DNA from 3 places in the Lysinibacillus sp. FSL R5-0849 genome. Region 2 is predicted to be linked to each of the others. Evidence: a T-box and tRNA genes for the amino acid it is inferred to sense, from the RefSeq annotation. Region 2 holds a T-box; the other regions hold tRNA genes.
The links. The T-box of region 2 lies ahead of alaS (alanine--tRNA ligase). A T-box ahead of a tRNA ligase gene usually reads a tRNA of that ligase, here a tRNA-Ala.

Region 1 (4,262 bases), 420 kb from region 2:
ACAATCCTTTGGGAAATTAACTATACCAAGAGGAGGAGACGCTATGACAATTTCAGCACATAAAATAGGAGGACCTAAGGGCTGCGGCGCTGTTTATATAAACCCTGCAATTCGTGTTCCAGCACTGACACCAGGCGTAACTCATGAAAGAGGATTAAGAGGGGGAACTTTAGATACACCTGCCATTGTTTCCTTTGCGGCAGCGGTTGAAAATAATAGTTATGAAAGACAGCATTACGAGGAATTAAGAAGATATTTTAAAAGTCGTCTACCAAAAACAGTTCGACTAATAGAGTGTAAGCAGCAATTGCCAAATATTTGTGGTGTCATGATGAGTAAAGTGGAGGGGCAATATGTATTATTAAAATTAAACGAGGCAGGGATCAGTATATCAACGGGAAGTGCGTGTGATATTCATAGCGAATCTGGAACAAAAGCCATTTTATCTATGAATTATTCAATGGAAACGGCACGGCAATTCTTTAGAATATCTTTCGGAGATTCAACAACATTTAAAGAAATTGATAGATTGACTATGGAACTTGCTACTATTTAGTAGCAAGTTTTAAGCAAGATCATAAGCTGAAAATATATAGATGAAAAATAATTGTTTTCTTTTGAAACAACTATTGATATAATATTTTGCAGGGCAATATTTTCTCTTTCTTAACAAAAATATCTTTTAAAAGTAATAATTTCTTTTTTTTATAAAAAAGTATTGCACAATATGAGAAAACGTTATACAATAATTCTTGTCTTGAAGGACAGGTAAACAACTTCAAAACAAGATACATAATAAAGTAGTCTAGTGATGATGGCAAAGAGGTCACACCCGTTCCCATACCGAACACGGAAGTTAAGCTCTTTAGCGCCGATGGTAGTTGGGGGCTTCCCCCTGTGAGAGTAGGACGTCGCTAGGCATAATACCCAGGAGGATTAGCTCAGCTGGGAGAGCATCTGCCTTACAAGCAGAGGGTCGGCGGTTCGAGCCCGTCATCCTCCATCATTTGCCGGTTTAGCTCAGCAGGTAGAGCAACTGACTTGTAATCAGTAGGTCGTGGGTTCGATTCCTATAGCCGGCACCATTTCAGACGAGCCATTAGCTCAGTTGGTAGAGCATCTGACTTTTAATCAGAGGGTCGAAGGTTCGAGTCCTTCATGGCTCACCATTTATAAGTACCAACCATATTAAGCGGGTGTGGCGGAATTGGCAGACGCACTAGACTTAGGATCTAGCGCCGCAAGGCGTGGGGGTTCGACTCCCTTCACCCGCACCATTTTTCAATATGCCAGATAAAAAAACTTATGCACATGCGGAAGTAGTTCAGTGGTAGAACACCACCTTGCCAAGGTGGGGGTCGCGAGTTCGAACCTCGTCTTCCGCTCCAAATGTGCCGGGGTGGCGGAACTGGCAGACGCACAGGACTTAAAATCCTGCGGTAGGTGACTACCGTACCGGTTCGATTCCGGTCCTCGGCACCATTTTATATGCGCCCGTAGCTCAATTGGATAGAGCGTCTGACTACGGATCAGAAGGTTATGGGTTCGACTCCTGTCGGGCGCGCCATAAGAACAACGGGAAGTAGCTCAGCTTGGTAGAGCACTTGGTTTGGGACCAAGGGGTCGCAGGTTCGAATCCTGTCTTCCCGACCATTTCCAAAAAATATTATGGGGCCTTAGCTCAGCTGGGAGAGCGCCTGCCTTGCACGCAGGAGGTCAGCGGTTCGATCCCGCTAGGCTCCACCATAGTAATTAACCAGTATAAAGATCCTGGCGGCGTAGCTCAGCTGGCTAGAGCGTACGGTTCATACCCGTAAGGTCGGGGGTTCGATCCCCTCTGCCGCCATCTTAAGGACCTTTAGCTCAGTTGGTTAGAGCAGACGGCTCATAACCGTCCGGTCGCAGGTTCGAGTCCTGCAAGGTCCATCATTTATATATTATTACGGAGGTATACCCAAGTCTGGCTGAAGGGATCGGTCTTGAAAACCGACAGGCGGGTAACACCGCGCGGGGGTTCGAATCCCTCTACCTCCTCCAGTTTTATTCATAAATGGTGCTTTAAAAACTCGAAAAGACAATAAGATTATCGCGGGGTGGAGCAGTGGTAGCTCGTCGGGCTCATAACCCGAAGGTCGTTGGTTCAAATCCGGCCCCCGCAACCAAATGGTCCCGTGGTGTAGCGGTTAACATGCCTGCCTGTCACGCAGGAGATCGCCGGTTCGATCCCGGTCGGGACCGCCATTTTTTTATAGACATGAGAAGCAAAAAGTGAGCAAGCTTAGCATGGACGAAATGGGTCAGTAGCTCAGTTGGTAGAGCATTAGATTGAAGCTCTAAGTGTCGGCGGTTCGATTCCGTCCTGACCCACCATTTATGCGGGTGTAGTTTAATGGTAAAACCTCAGCCTTCCAAGCTGATGTCGTGAGTTCGATTCTCATCACCCGCTCCAAGGGCCTATAGCTCAGCTGGTTAGAGCGCACGCCTGATAAGCGTGAGGTCGATGGTTCGAGTCCATTTAGGCCCATTATTTATTCCGAAGTAGCTCAGTTGGTAGTAGCACCTGACTGTTAATCAGGTTGTCGCAGGTTCGAGTCCTGCCTTCGGAGCCATTTTTTTGTGTGGGGAAGTACTCAAGAGGCTGAAGAGGCGCCCCTGCTAAGGGTGTAGGTCGGGTAACCGGCGCGAGGGTTCAAATCCCTCCTTCTCCGCCATTGGCCCGTTGGTCAAGTGGTTAAGACACCGCCCTTTCACGGCGGTAACACGGGTTCGAATCCCGTACGGGTCATACTAAGTGCAGTAGATGAATTTACATCTACTGCACTTTTTTTATGAACGGAAAAGAACAGGTAACAAGAAAGCCTTCGCCAGATAATCAATCGGCGAAGGCTTGTTGTTTTTTGAAGACTTACGTAATATTTCGTCCTTTACCATAAGGAATACATAAAGGTGTTCCAAAGATTGGATCTGATGTCATTTGACATTCAAGATCAAATACATGGCTAACTAATTCTGTCGTCATGATCTCTTCAGGCTTACCTTGGCGATAAACTCCTCGATCACGTACAGTAATGATATGATCGGCATAACGACAAGCGAGGTTTATATCATGTAAGACCATAATAATTGTTCGCTTTTGCTGTTGATTTAATTCAAATAATAAATCTAACACTTCTATTTGATGAGTTAGATCTAAATAGGTTGTAGGCTCATCTAAAAGAATAATATCTGTATCTTGAGCAAGTGTCATAGCAATCCATGCACGTTGACGTTGCCCACCTGATAGCTCATCCACTGGTCTATCTCGTAATTGCTCCGTACCTGTTGCTTTTAAGGCATTCATCACAATTTCCTCGTCCTTCTCCGTCCATTGCTGGCGCCAACTTTGATAAGGAAATCGTCCTTGTTTAACGAGCTGTAGAACCGTTAAGCCTTCTGGTGCTACTGGTGATTGAGGAAGTATAGAAAGGTTTTTAGCTACTTGCTTTGTAGATAGTTTAAAAATATCTTCGCCATCTAATAACACAGATCCCTTTTTGGGCTTTAATAATCGAGCAATAGAGCGTAAAAGTGTAGATTTGCCACAGCCGTTCGCTCCAATTAAGACAGTAATTTCATTCAAAGGGATAGATAAATTGAGATCTTCGATAATATTGGAATCACCATAACTTAATGTTAGGGATTTAGTTAATAAGGATTCAGTCATGATGTATGAACTCCTTTATTTATTAGGATTTCTAAATAATAAATAGATAAAATAAGGAGCACCGATGGCAGCAGTAAAGACACCAGCTGGCACTTCTAAAGGGCTAAACGCAGTACGACCGATAATATCCGCAACCATTACGAGCAATGCTCCAATGGCTGCGGATGTTGGCACAAGTACTCCGAATGATGAACCAACGATACGACGTGCGATATGAGGGGCCATCAACCCTACAAATCCAATTGCCCCCGCAAAGGAAATGGCACTTGCTACTAAGCAGCAACATAACAGAATTAAATATAGACGAGTTTTTTGAACGGATTGTCCTAATCCTGCCGCTGTATCATCACCTAATTCTTGTACATTTAACTGACGTGTAGTAAAGAACGTGACAAGTAGGAGTACTAGTATTAAGGGCACAACGATTTGAACTTGATCCCAGTCTGCGCTTTTGACGCTCCCAGTAATCCACTTATTTGCTTCACTTGCTTGATAGATAGGACCAATAATCATTAGCATGGTCGTAATGGCTTGCATCAATGCGGATACACTAATACCG
Region 2 (4,262 bases):
AAACAATGACCTTTTGTTACTTTTTATAATAAAACACGAGGTGAAGTAACATGATTAAAATTCACTATTTCAATCACAATAGCAAAACAGTTCAACACGATTTCAAAATGAATGATTTAAGACTTCCCATTCATAGCGAGGATTTATTATGGGTGGATTTATATGCGTATAGTCATAATGAATTAAATAATATAGCAGATGTATTTGGCTTTCATCCACTAGCAGTGGAAGATTGCTTACATGAAGGCTCACGCCCGAAAATGGATAGTTATGGGGATTATAAATTTTTCGTTTTCCATGCACCTATCTACAATGAAAAAAGTAACAATGAAATTACAACGGTCGAGTTAAATATTTTTATGGGACCCAATTATATTGTTACCGTCCATAAACAAAAATTACAATGGCTTGGCCATATAGAAAAAGTTTGTTTAAATAGTGCGAAATATTTAGAAAAAGGCACTGATTTTTTATTGCATACGATCATTGATGGAATTACAGACGAGTATTTCCCTGTATTAGAGCGAATTCGGGCACGGATTGATGAGCTAGAAGAAGAAGTTTATGATTATCAACCGAAAGTAGTTACAGAAGAATTCCTTTCATTAAAACGAACAATTATTTTAATTCGTCAGGCTATCATGCCGCAACGAAGAATTTTTTCTACAATTAATGGACAATGGAAATTTGATATACAAGAGGAAAATATCCCTTTCTATAAGGATTTAAATGATCATCTTGAACGGATTGTCGACTCCACTGAAACGTATCGAGACTTAGTTAATAGCACATTAGATACGTATTACTCGATTATTAGTGGCAAGTCTATTGAAAAGCTGAACTTATTAACCGTTATTTCTACAATTATGTTGCCTTTAACTGTTATTACTAGCTTCTTTGGCATGAATGTACCATTACCTTATCAAGATTCACCTATGACAACGATTGCACTGAGTGCCTTTTTAGTGTTATTTACTTGGGGAATGTGGGCATACTTCAGAAGAATGATTGCTTAGTTATGATTTGTCGTATTAGTGCCAATTGACAGGTGAATAGATTTTTCTTATAATTTCGTTAGAAAAAGTAAACACGACGATGGAAAAAGTACGTAATTGCACGTGTAGAAGAAAAGGATTTCTTGGCTGAAAAAATCCTCACAGTGCAAATACCGAAAGCTACTCCGGAGTGCAGTTAATCCCTGCCGTTCACTGACGTTACAAGTGCTAAAGAGGTAAGTAAGAATTTTTACTTACAACTAGGGTGGTACCGCGAGACAGATGATAAGTCCTCGTCCCTTTTTGGGGATGAGGGCTTTTTTATTTTCATTTAGTAAAATAATTCCATTTATAGTTGTTGGTACCAATGTTTGTTTGCAGAGAATAGATGGGGCGTCAAGGTCTGATTCATATCGTGATTTTACAATATAAACTAGGAGGAATTTATCCAATGAAAGCAGTAGATATTCGTCAAATGTATTTGGAATTTTTTAAAGAAAAGGGGCATCACCATGAACCGTCTGCGCCTCTAGTGCCAATCAATGATCCATCCCTACTTTGGATTAACTCAGGTGTTGCTACACTTAAACCGTATTTTGACGGTCGTGTTATTCCTGACAATCCTCGAATTACAAATGCACAAAAATCAATTCGTACTAACGATATTGAAAATGTAGGTAAAACGGCGCGTCACCATACTTTCTTTGAAATGCTAGGAAACTTTTCTATTGGGGATTACTTCAAAAAAGAAGCTATTCATTATGCTTGGGAATTTTTAACGGATAAAAAGTGGATGGGCTTTGATCCTGAATTACTATCTATCACAATCCATCCTGAAGATCAGGAAGCGTATGATGTTTGGCATCAAGAAATTGGTATTCCTGAAGAACGTTTAATTCGTTTAGAGGGGAACTTTTGGGATATTGGAGAAGGTCCATCTGGTCCAAACTCAGAGATTTTCTATGACCGCGGCGTAGAATATGGCTCTGACGAAAATGACCCAGAAATGTATCCAGGCGGGGAAAATGAACGTTATCTAGAAATTTGGAACCTAGTGTTCTCTCAATTCAACCATAATCCTGATGGAACGTATACACCACTACCAAAGCAAAATATTGATACTGGTATGGGACTAGAACGTATTGTTTCCGTGGTTCAAAATGTACCAACGAATTTCGATACGGATTTATTCATGCCTATCATTGAAAAAATTGAGGAATTTGCCAACCGTAAATACAAACGCCCAAGTGAAGTAGATTTAAATGAAATCTTCGGCTCTGAAGAAGATATAAATACGCCATTTAAAGTTGTTGCAGACCACATTCGTACGGTAGCGTTTGCTATTGGTGACGGTGCCCTTCCTTCAAACGAAGGCCGTGGCTATGTATTACGCCGCTTACTACGTCGTGCTGTACGCTATGCAAAACAAATTGGTATTGAGAAACCATTTATGTTTGAATTGGTCCCAACAGTGGGCAAAATCATGGAAGGCTTCTATCCAGAGGTAACGGAAAAAAGTGAATTTATTCAACGCGTTATTAAGAATGAAGAAATTCGTTTCCATGAAACATTAGATGGTGGTCTTGCAATCTTTAATGAAGTAGCAGAATCACAAAAAGCGGCTGGTCATGATTTTATCCCAGGAGCAGATGCTTTCCGTTTATATGATACTTACGGTTTCCCAATCGAGTTAACGGAAGAATATGCAGAAGAAGTAGGAATGAAAGTCGATCATGAAGGCTTCGAAACGGCGATGGAGGAACAACGTGAACGTGCGCGTGCGGCTCGTCAAGATGTTGACTCTATGCAAGTACAAAATGAAGTATTAGCAAACTTAACGGTTGCCAGTGAATTTGTTGGCTTTGACACATTAGTAGCTAATACTGAAATTGCTGCAATGATTGTGAATGGTCAAGTAGAAAAAGTAGCATCTGAAGGCCAAGAAGCTTTAGTTATTTTAGCTCAAACACCATTCTATGCTGAAATGGGTGGTCAAATTGCCGATAGCGGTATCATTTCTAATGATAGCTTCACTGCTGTAGTAAAGGATGTTCAAAAGGCACCAAATGGTCAGCCGCTCCATACAGTAGTTGTTGAATCAGGTGAAATGCATGTGGAAGATGCTGTCCAAGCAATTGTTAATCGTGATGATCGCAATTTAATTATTAAAAACCATACAGCGACACATATTATGCAACGTGCGTTAAAAGATGTATTAGGTGATCATGTCAACCAAGCTGGATCATATGTAGGCCCTGATCGTTTACGCTTTGACTTCTCTCACTTTGGTCAAGTGACTAAAGAGGAATTACAGCAAATTGAACGTATTGTAAATGAAAAAGTGTGGGATGATATAGAGGTCGTTATTGAAGAAATGGCTATCGATAAAGCGAAAGAAATGGGTGCAATGGCGTTATTCGGCGAAAAATATGGCGATGTTGTACGTGTCGTTTCAATCGGAGACTATTCCATCGAGCTATGCGGTGGTATCCATGTAAAACGCTCTTCTGAAATTGGTTTCTTTAAAATTGTTTCAGAAGGTGGAATTGGTGCGGGTACTCGTCGTATTGAAGCAGTTACAGGTAAAGTGGCTTATGAAGTAGTCAAAGAAGAAGAAGCTCTTTTAAATGATGCGGCAGCATTGTTAAAAGCAAATCCTAAAGATATCGTAACAAAAGTACAAGCCTTACAAGGTGACTACAAAGAATTACAACGTGACAATGAAGCATTATCTCAAAAAATTGCCAATGCTCAGGCTGGGGCAATTGTTGATGCAGCACAAACAATTGGAGATGTCACAGTTCTTTCTACAAAGGTAGAAGCAAAAGACAATAACCAACTGCGTCAGATGATGGATGATTTGAAGGTGAAAATGCCAAAGGCTGTTATCGTTCTTGGAGCAGTGGATGGTGATAAGGTTATGCTATGTGCTGGAGTATCCAAAGAATTAGTTGGTGGCAATTACCATGCTGGAAATATCGTGAAAATGGTTGCAGAAGCTTGTGGTGGTAAAGGTGGCGGTCGTCCTGATATGGCGATGGCAGGAGCAAAAGAAGCTTCAAAACTTGATGAAGCACTACTTTCTGTGTATGATTATGTTAAATCCATTTAATTAATTCACCAAAACATGTTATAATAAAGAGAAATTGGAGATGAGCTTGTTCGCACATCTCCTTATTTCTGAAAGCGAGGTGCTGGTCATGAGTTCATTTGATCAAACGATGAAATTTAATTTTCCAGAAGAATCAATGGAACAGGAAGTCAAGC
Region 3 (4,262 bases), 1.7 Mb from region 2:
GTAGAGTGTAAAGGCACAAGGGAGCTTGACTGCGAGACCTACAAGTCGAGCAGGGTCGAAAGACGGGCTTAGTGATCCGGTGGTTCCGCATGGAAGGGCCATCGCTCAACGGATAAAAGCTACCCCGGGGATAACAGGCTTATCTCCCCCAAGAGTCCACATCGACGGGGAGGTTTGGCACCTCGATGTCGGCTCATCGCATCCTGGGGCTGTAGTCGGTCCCAAGGGTTGGGCTGTTCGCCCATTAAAGCGGTACGCGAGCTGGGTTCAGAACGTCGTGAGACAGTTCGGTCCCTATCCGTCGTGGGCGTAGGAAATTTGAGAGGAGCTGTCCTTAGTACGAGAGGACCGGGATGGACACACCGCTGGTGTACCAGTTGTCTTGCCAAAGGCATCGCTGGGTAGCTATGTGTGGACGGGATAAGTGCTGAAAGCATCTAAGCATGAAGCCCCCCTCAAGATGAGATTTCCCATTACGCAAGTAAGTAAGATCCCTCAAAGACGATGAGGTAGATAGGTTCGAGGTGGAAGTGTGGTGACACATGGAGCTGACGAATACTAATCGATCGAGGACTTAACCAAAAAAGTTTGAAACCTTCAATGAACCGTTTATCCAGTTTTGAAAGAATAAGCTTTCAATTGAATAAGTGAAGTGATGATGGCAAAGAGGTCACACCCGTTCCCATACCGAACACGGAAGTTAAGCTCTTTAGCGCCGATGGTAGTTGGGGGCTTCCCCCTGTGAGAGTAGGACGTCGCTTCGCTTATTTTTTATGGAGGATTAGCTCAGTTGGGAGAGCACCTGCCTTACAAGCAGGGGGTCGGCGGTTCGAGCCCGTCATCCTCCACCATTTTGGTCCCGTGGTGTAGCGGTTAACATGCCTGCCTGTCACGCAGGAGATCGCCGGTTCGATCCCGGTCGGGACCGTTATTTTTTTATTGCCGGTGTAGCTCAGTTGGTAGAGCAACTGACTTGTAATCAGTAGGTCGTGGGTTCGACTCCTATCGCCGGCACCATTATTCCCTTGGAGGGGTAGCGAAGTGGCTAAACGCGGCGGACTGTAAATCCGCTCCTTAGGGTTCGGCGGTTCGAATCCGTCCCCCTCCACCATTTTAGGGGCATAGTTCAACGGTAGAATAGAGGTCTCCAAAACCTTTGGTGTGGGTTCGATTCCTACTGCCCCTGCCAGGTATTGAGGTACTCGTTCATATATGGCTGTTATTATATAGTGGCGGTTGTGGCGAAGTGGTTAACGCATCGGATTGTGGTTCCGACATTCGTGGGTTCGATTCCCATCAGTCGCCCCATTTTAAAATTGGGGTATAGCCAAGCGGTAAGGCAACGGATTTTGATTCCGTCATGCCTAGGTTCGAATCCTAGTACCCCAGCCATTTTTTATTTTACGAGCCATTAGCTCAGTTGGTAGAGCATCTGACTTTTAATCAGAGGGTCGAAGGTTCGAGTCCTTCATGGCTCATCATTTTTTATTAATTTTGCGCCCGTAGCTCAATTGGATAGAGCGTCTGACTACGGATCAGAAGGTTATGGGTTCGACTCCTGTCGGGCGCGCCAATTTATTCATGTTTTCGGAATGTAGCTCAGCTTGGTAGAGCACTTGGTTTGGGACCAAGGGGTCGTAGGTTCGAATCCTGTCATTCCGATCATCTATAAATGGGGCCTTAGCTCAGCTGGGAGAGCGCCTGCCTTGCACGCAGGAGGTCAGCGGTTCGATCCCGCTAGGCTCCACCATTTTAATATTTTTGGAGGTATACCCAAGTCTGGCTGAAGGGATCGGTCTTGAAAACCGACAGGCGGGTAACACCGCGCGGGGGTTCGAATCCCTCTACCTCCTCCATTTCGGGTCAGTAGCTCAGTTGGTAGAGCATTAGATTGAAGCTCTAAGTGTCGGCGGTTCGATTCCGTCCTGACCCACCATTATTTGCGGGTGTAGTTTAATGGTAAAACCTCAGCCTTCCAAGCTGATGTCGTGAGTTCGATTCTCATCACCCGCTCCAAAATGGGCCTATAGCTCAGCTGGTTAGAGCGCACGCCTGATAAGCGTGAGGTCGATGGTTCGAGTCCATTTAGGCCCATCATTATTCCGAAGTAGCTCAGTTGGTAGTAGCACCTGACTGTTAATCAGGTTGTCGCAGGTTCGAGTCCTGCCTTCGGAGCCACGGCCCGTTGGTCAAGTGGTTAAGACACCGCCCTTTCACGGCGGTAACACGGGTTCGAATCCCGTACGGGTCATCAAGCATGTAGCACAGTTGTGTGCTACATGCTTTTTTTATCTTTGCATAAACAGGTATCAAAGCTATAAATCCTTTGACAAGGTTTTGTAGCTTTTTAATGTTAGGTCTAAACATTTCCTTCTACCAAATGCTCATAATCCCTCTCTTTTTATAGGCTCGTTTAAAGGAGTACTATAATTCAATTACTACTTGGAACGATGCTTTATAGTAAATTTGAACAAACTATTTCATATATGCAATATGTATGTTTTTTCACTAGCTATTTTCATGGTGCTTATTGCCTCGTTCCTCTAATATGAGGATAAGTGGAGGAATCGATATGAATATACAGGAGATACAATGTTTTTTAAATCAATACCAGCTGGAACAAAATGAATCCAAACTTTGGTTAGAAAATAGATTACAACTGATTAAAAGTGCAGGGGAATATAAGCCTACAACAGAGGAGCTAGTTTTTGGCGCACGAGTTGCATGGCGTAATAGCAATAAATGTATTGGACGGTTGTTTTGGCAATCATTGCATGTAGTAGATGCACGAGAAGTTTTAGATGAACAGGGCATTTTTCAAAAGTTACTAGAGCATATTGAGTATGCCACTAATCATGGGAAAATTCGTCCAACTATAACAGTGTTTGCAACTGACAGAGTACGGATTTGGAATCATCAGCTAATTCGTTATGCAGGCTACGAAACAGAAGAAGGCATTATTGGAGATGCACATTCCATCATTTTTACAAAAGTATGTGAATCGATGGGCTGGAAAGGCGAGCGTACGCCGTTTGATGTATTACCACTTGTCATACAGGTAGATGGACATGCTCCCCAACTATTTACGATTCCTACCGAGTATATTTTAGAGGTTCCAATACGTCATCCGGAATCGGAAGCTGTAGAGAAATTAGAATTGAAATGGTATGCTGTTCCTATTATTTCGAGTATGCGTTTTCAAATGGCTGGCATTGATTTTCAAGCAGCTCCATTTAATGGCTGGTATATGGGGACTGAAATTGGGGCACGCAATTTAGCCGATCATGAGCGTTATAATATGCTCCCAGCTATTGCGGATATATTTAATCTGGATACAACCAAACAAGCTTCTCTTTGGCGTGACCGAGCATTAGTGGAGCTCAATATAGCTGTCCTTCATTCTTTTAAAGAGAATGGTGTGAGCATTGTAGATCATCATACTGCTGCTCAGCAGTTTAAATTATTTGAGGAAGCTGAGGAATCAGCAGGGCGAGAAGTTACGGGTAACTGGACATGGTTAATCCCACCACTTTCCCCTGCGACCACTCATATATTCCATAAGCCTTATGTAAATACCTACCATACGCCCAATTATTTTTATCAGAAACCATGTTATTAACTTTAAAGGAGTTGTTCATAAACGAACAGCTCCTAAGTACCTTTTTAGGAGAGAGGCAATTCAAGATGTTGAACCAAAATATTTCGAATATCCCTTGGCAACAATTGACGACACCTTATGGCAGAGGAACAGACATTCCTCGCCTAATTGAACAGGAACAATATCAAGAGCTGACTGAACTAATCGAACATCAAGGAACACTTTGGCAGGTGACGCCATGGGTTTTGCTTATTCTTTTAAAAAAGCTTTCAAGTAAAAATGTGAAGGAAGTCTCCTTAGCAGAAATAGAGCTTTATTTAGCTGTGGCTCATGCAATAACTGAGGATTATCAAGATTCAACACATAACGTTTCAACGATGCAAGAGCTTTTGGATACGAAATATTTATGGGTGGAAAATGAAGAGGATGATGAGCTGGAATGGGAGGAAGATACACCTAGAGGCTATGAACCAGAAGCTTTTTTAGGCTATTATTATTTTAGTTTTTTACTCCTTCAAGAGGCAATCCCTGTTTTTACTGCTATTAAGGCACATACCAAGAGCACAACAGAGGAACTTGAGGAACTGCTAGCCTTACTAAAACATCAAAAAAAGAAATGGATATAGACAAAAAGCAGATGGGGTCAGATCACTTCCCCAACTGC

Region 1: it encodes a tRNA-Ala, which carries the amino acid that the T-box ahead of alaS (alanine--tRNA ligase) is inferred to sense. The anticodon was not compared.
Region 3: it encodes a tRNA-Ala, which carries the amino acid that the T-box ahead of alaS (alanine--tRNA ligase) is inferred to sense. The anticodon was not compared.

What each region holds. Positions count from the first base shown of each region.
Region 1 covers NZ_CP152004.1:3,633,028-3,637,289, reverse strand. Annotated here, with positions in the region: gene MKY80_RS17915 (IscS subfamily cysteine desulfurase) at 1-556, shown strand, start outside; rRNA gene rrf (5S ribosomal RNA) at 805-920, shown strand; tRNA gene MKY80_RS17905 (tRNA-Val) at 931-1,003, shown strand; tRNA gene MKY80_RS17900 (tRNA-Thr) at 1,010-1,085, shown strand; tRNA gene MKY80_RS17895 (tRNA-Lys) at 1,094-1,169, shown strand; tRNA gene MKY80_RS17890 (tRNA-Leu) at 1,193-1,277, shown strand; tRNA gene MKY80_RS17885 (tRNA-Gly) at 1,314-1,388, shown strand; tRNA gene MKY80_RS17880 (tRNA-Leu) at 1,394-1,482, shown strand; tRNA gene MKY80_RS17875 (tRNA-Arg) at 1,491-1,567, shown strand; tRNA gene MKY80_RS17870 (tRNA-Pro) at 1,577-1,653, shown strand; tRNA gene MKY80_RS17865 (tRNA-Ala) at 1,671-1,746, shown strand; tRNA gene MKY80_RS17860 (tRNA-Met) at 1,773-1,846, shown strand; tRNA gene MKY80_RS17855 (tRNA-Ile) at 1,853-1,926, shown strand; tRNA gene MKY80_RS17850 (tRNA-Ser) at 1,945-2,037, shown strand; tRNA gene MKY80_RS17845 (tRNA-Met) at 2,088-2,162, shown strand; tRNA gene MKY80_RS17840 (tRNA-Asp) at 2,166-2,241, shown strand; tRNA gene MKY80_RS17835 (tRNA-Phe) at 2,295-2,370, shown strand; tRNA gene MKY80_RS17830 (tRNA-Gly) at 2,376-2,449, shown strand; tRNA gene MKY80_RS17825 (tRNA-Ile) at 2,451-2,524, shown strand; tRNA gene MKY80_RS17820 (tRNA-Asn) at 2,533-2,609, shown strand; tRNA gene MKY80_RS17815 (tRNA-Ser) at 2,621-2,711, shown strand; tRNA gene MKY80_RS17810 (tRNA-Glu) at 2,714-2,785, shown strand; gene MKY80_RS17805 (ABC transporter ATP-binding protein) at 2,906-3,703, opposite strand; gene MKY80_RS17800 (iron ABC transporter permease) at 3,719-4,262, opposite strand, start outside.
Region 2 covers NZ_CP152004.1:3,217,763-3,222,024, reverse strand. Annotated here, with positions in the region: gene corA (magnesium/cobalt transporter CorA) at 51-1,016, shown strand; T-box leader at 1,084-1,299, shown strand; gene alaS (alanine--tRNA ligase) at 1,447-4,107, shown strand; gene MKY80_RS15855 (IreB family regulatory phosphoprotein) at 4,196-4,262, shown strand, end outside.
Region 3 covers NZ_CP152004.1:260,337-264,598, forward strand. Annotated here, with positions in the region: rRNA gene MKY80_RS01185 (23S ribosomal RNA) at 1-582, shown strand, start outside; rRNA gene rrf (5S ribosomal RNA) at 649-764, shown strand; tRNA gene MKY80_RS01195 (tRNA-Val) at 776-851, shown strand; tRNA gene MKY80_RS01200 (tRNA-Asp) at 856-928, shown strand; tRNA gene MKY80_RS01205 (tRNA-Thr) at 942-1,017, shown strand; tRNA gene MKY80_RS01210 (tRNA-Tyr) at 1,028-1,111, shown strand; tRNA gene MKY80_RS01215 (tRNA-Trp) at 1,116-1,189, shown strand; tRNA gene MKY80_RS01220 (tRNA-His) at 1,233-1,308, shown strand; tRNA gene MKY80_RS01225 (tRNA-Gln) at 1,318-1,392, shown strand; tRNA gene MKY80_RS01230 (tRNA-Lys) at 1,406-1,478, shown strand; tRNA gene MKY80_RS01235 (tRNA-Arg) at 1,497-1,573, shown strand; tRNA gene MKY80_RS01240 (tRNA-Pro) at 1,589-1,662, shown strand; tRNA gene MKY80_RS01245 (tRNA-Ala) at 1,675-1,750, shown strand; tRNA gene MKY80_RS01250 (tRNA-Ser) at 1,764-1,856, shown strand; tRNA gene MKY80_RS01255 (tRNA-Phe) at 1,861-1,936, shown strand; tRNA gene MKY80_RS01260 (tRNA-Gly) at 1,943-2,016, shown strand; tRNA gene MKY80_RS01265 (tRNA-Ile) at 2,021-2,094, shown strand; tRNA gene MKY80_RS01270 (tRNA-Asn) at 2,102-2,178, shown strand; tRNA gene MKY80_RS01275 (tRNA-Glu) at 2,180-2,251, shown strand; gene MKY80_RS01280 (nitric oxide synthase oxygenase) at 2,573-3,619, shown strand; gene MKY80_RS01285 (hypothetical protein) at 3,685-4,224, shown strand.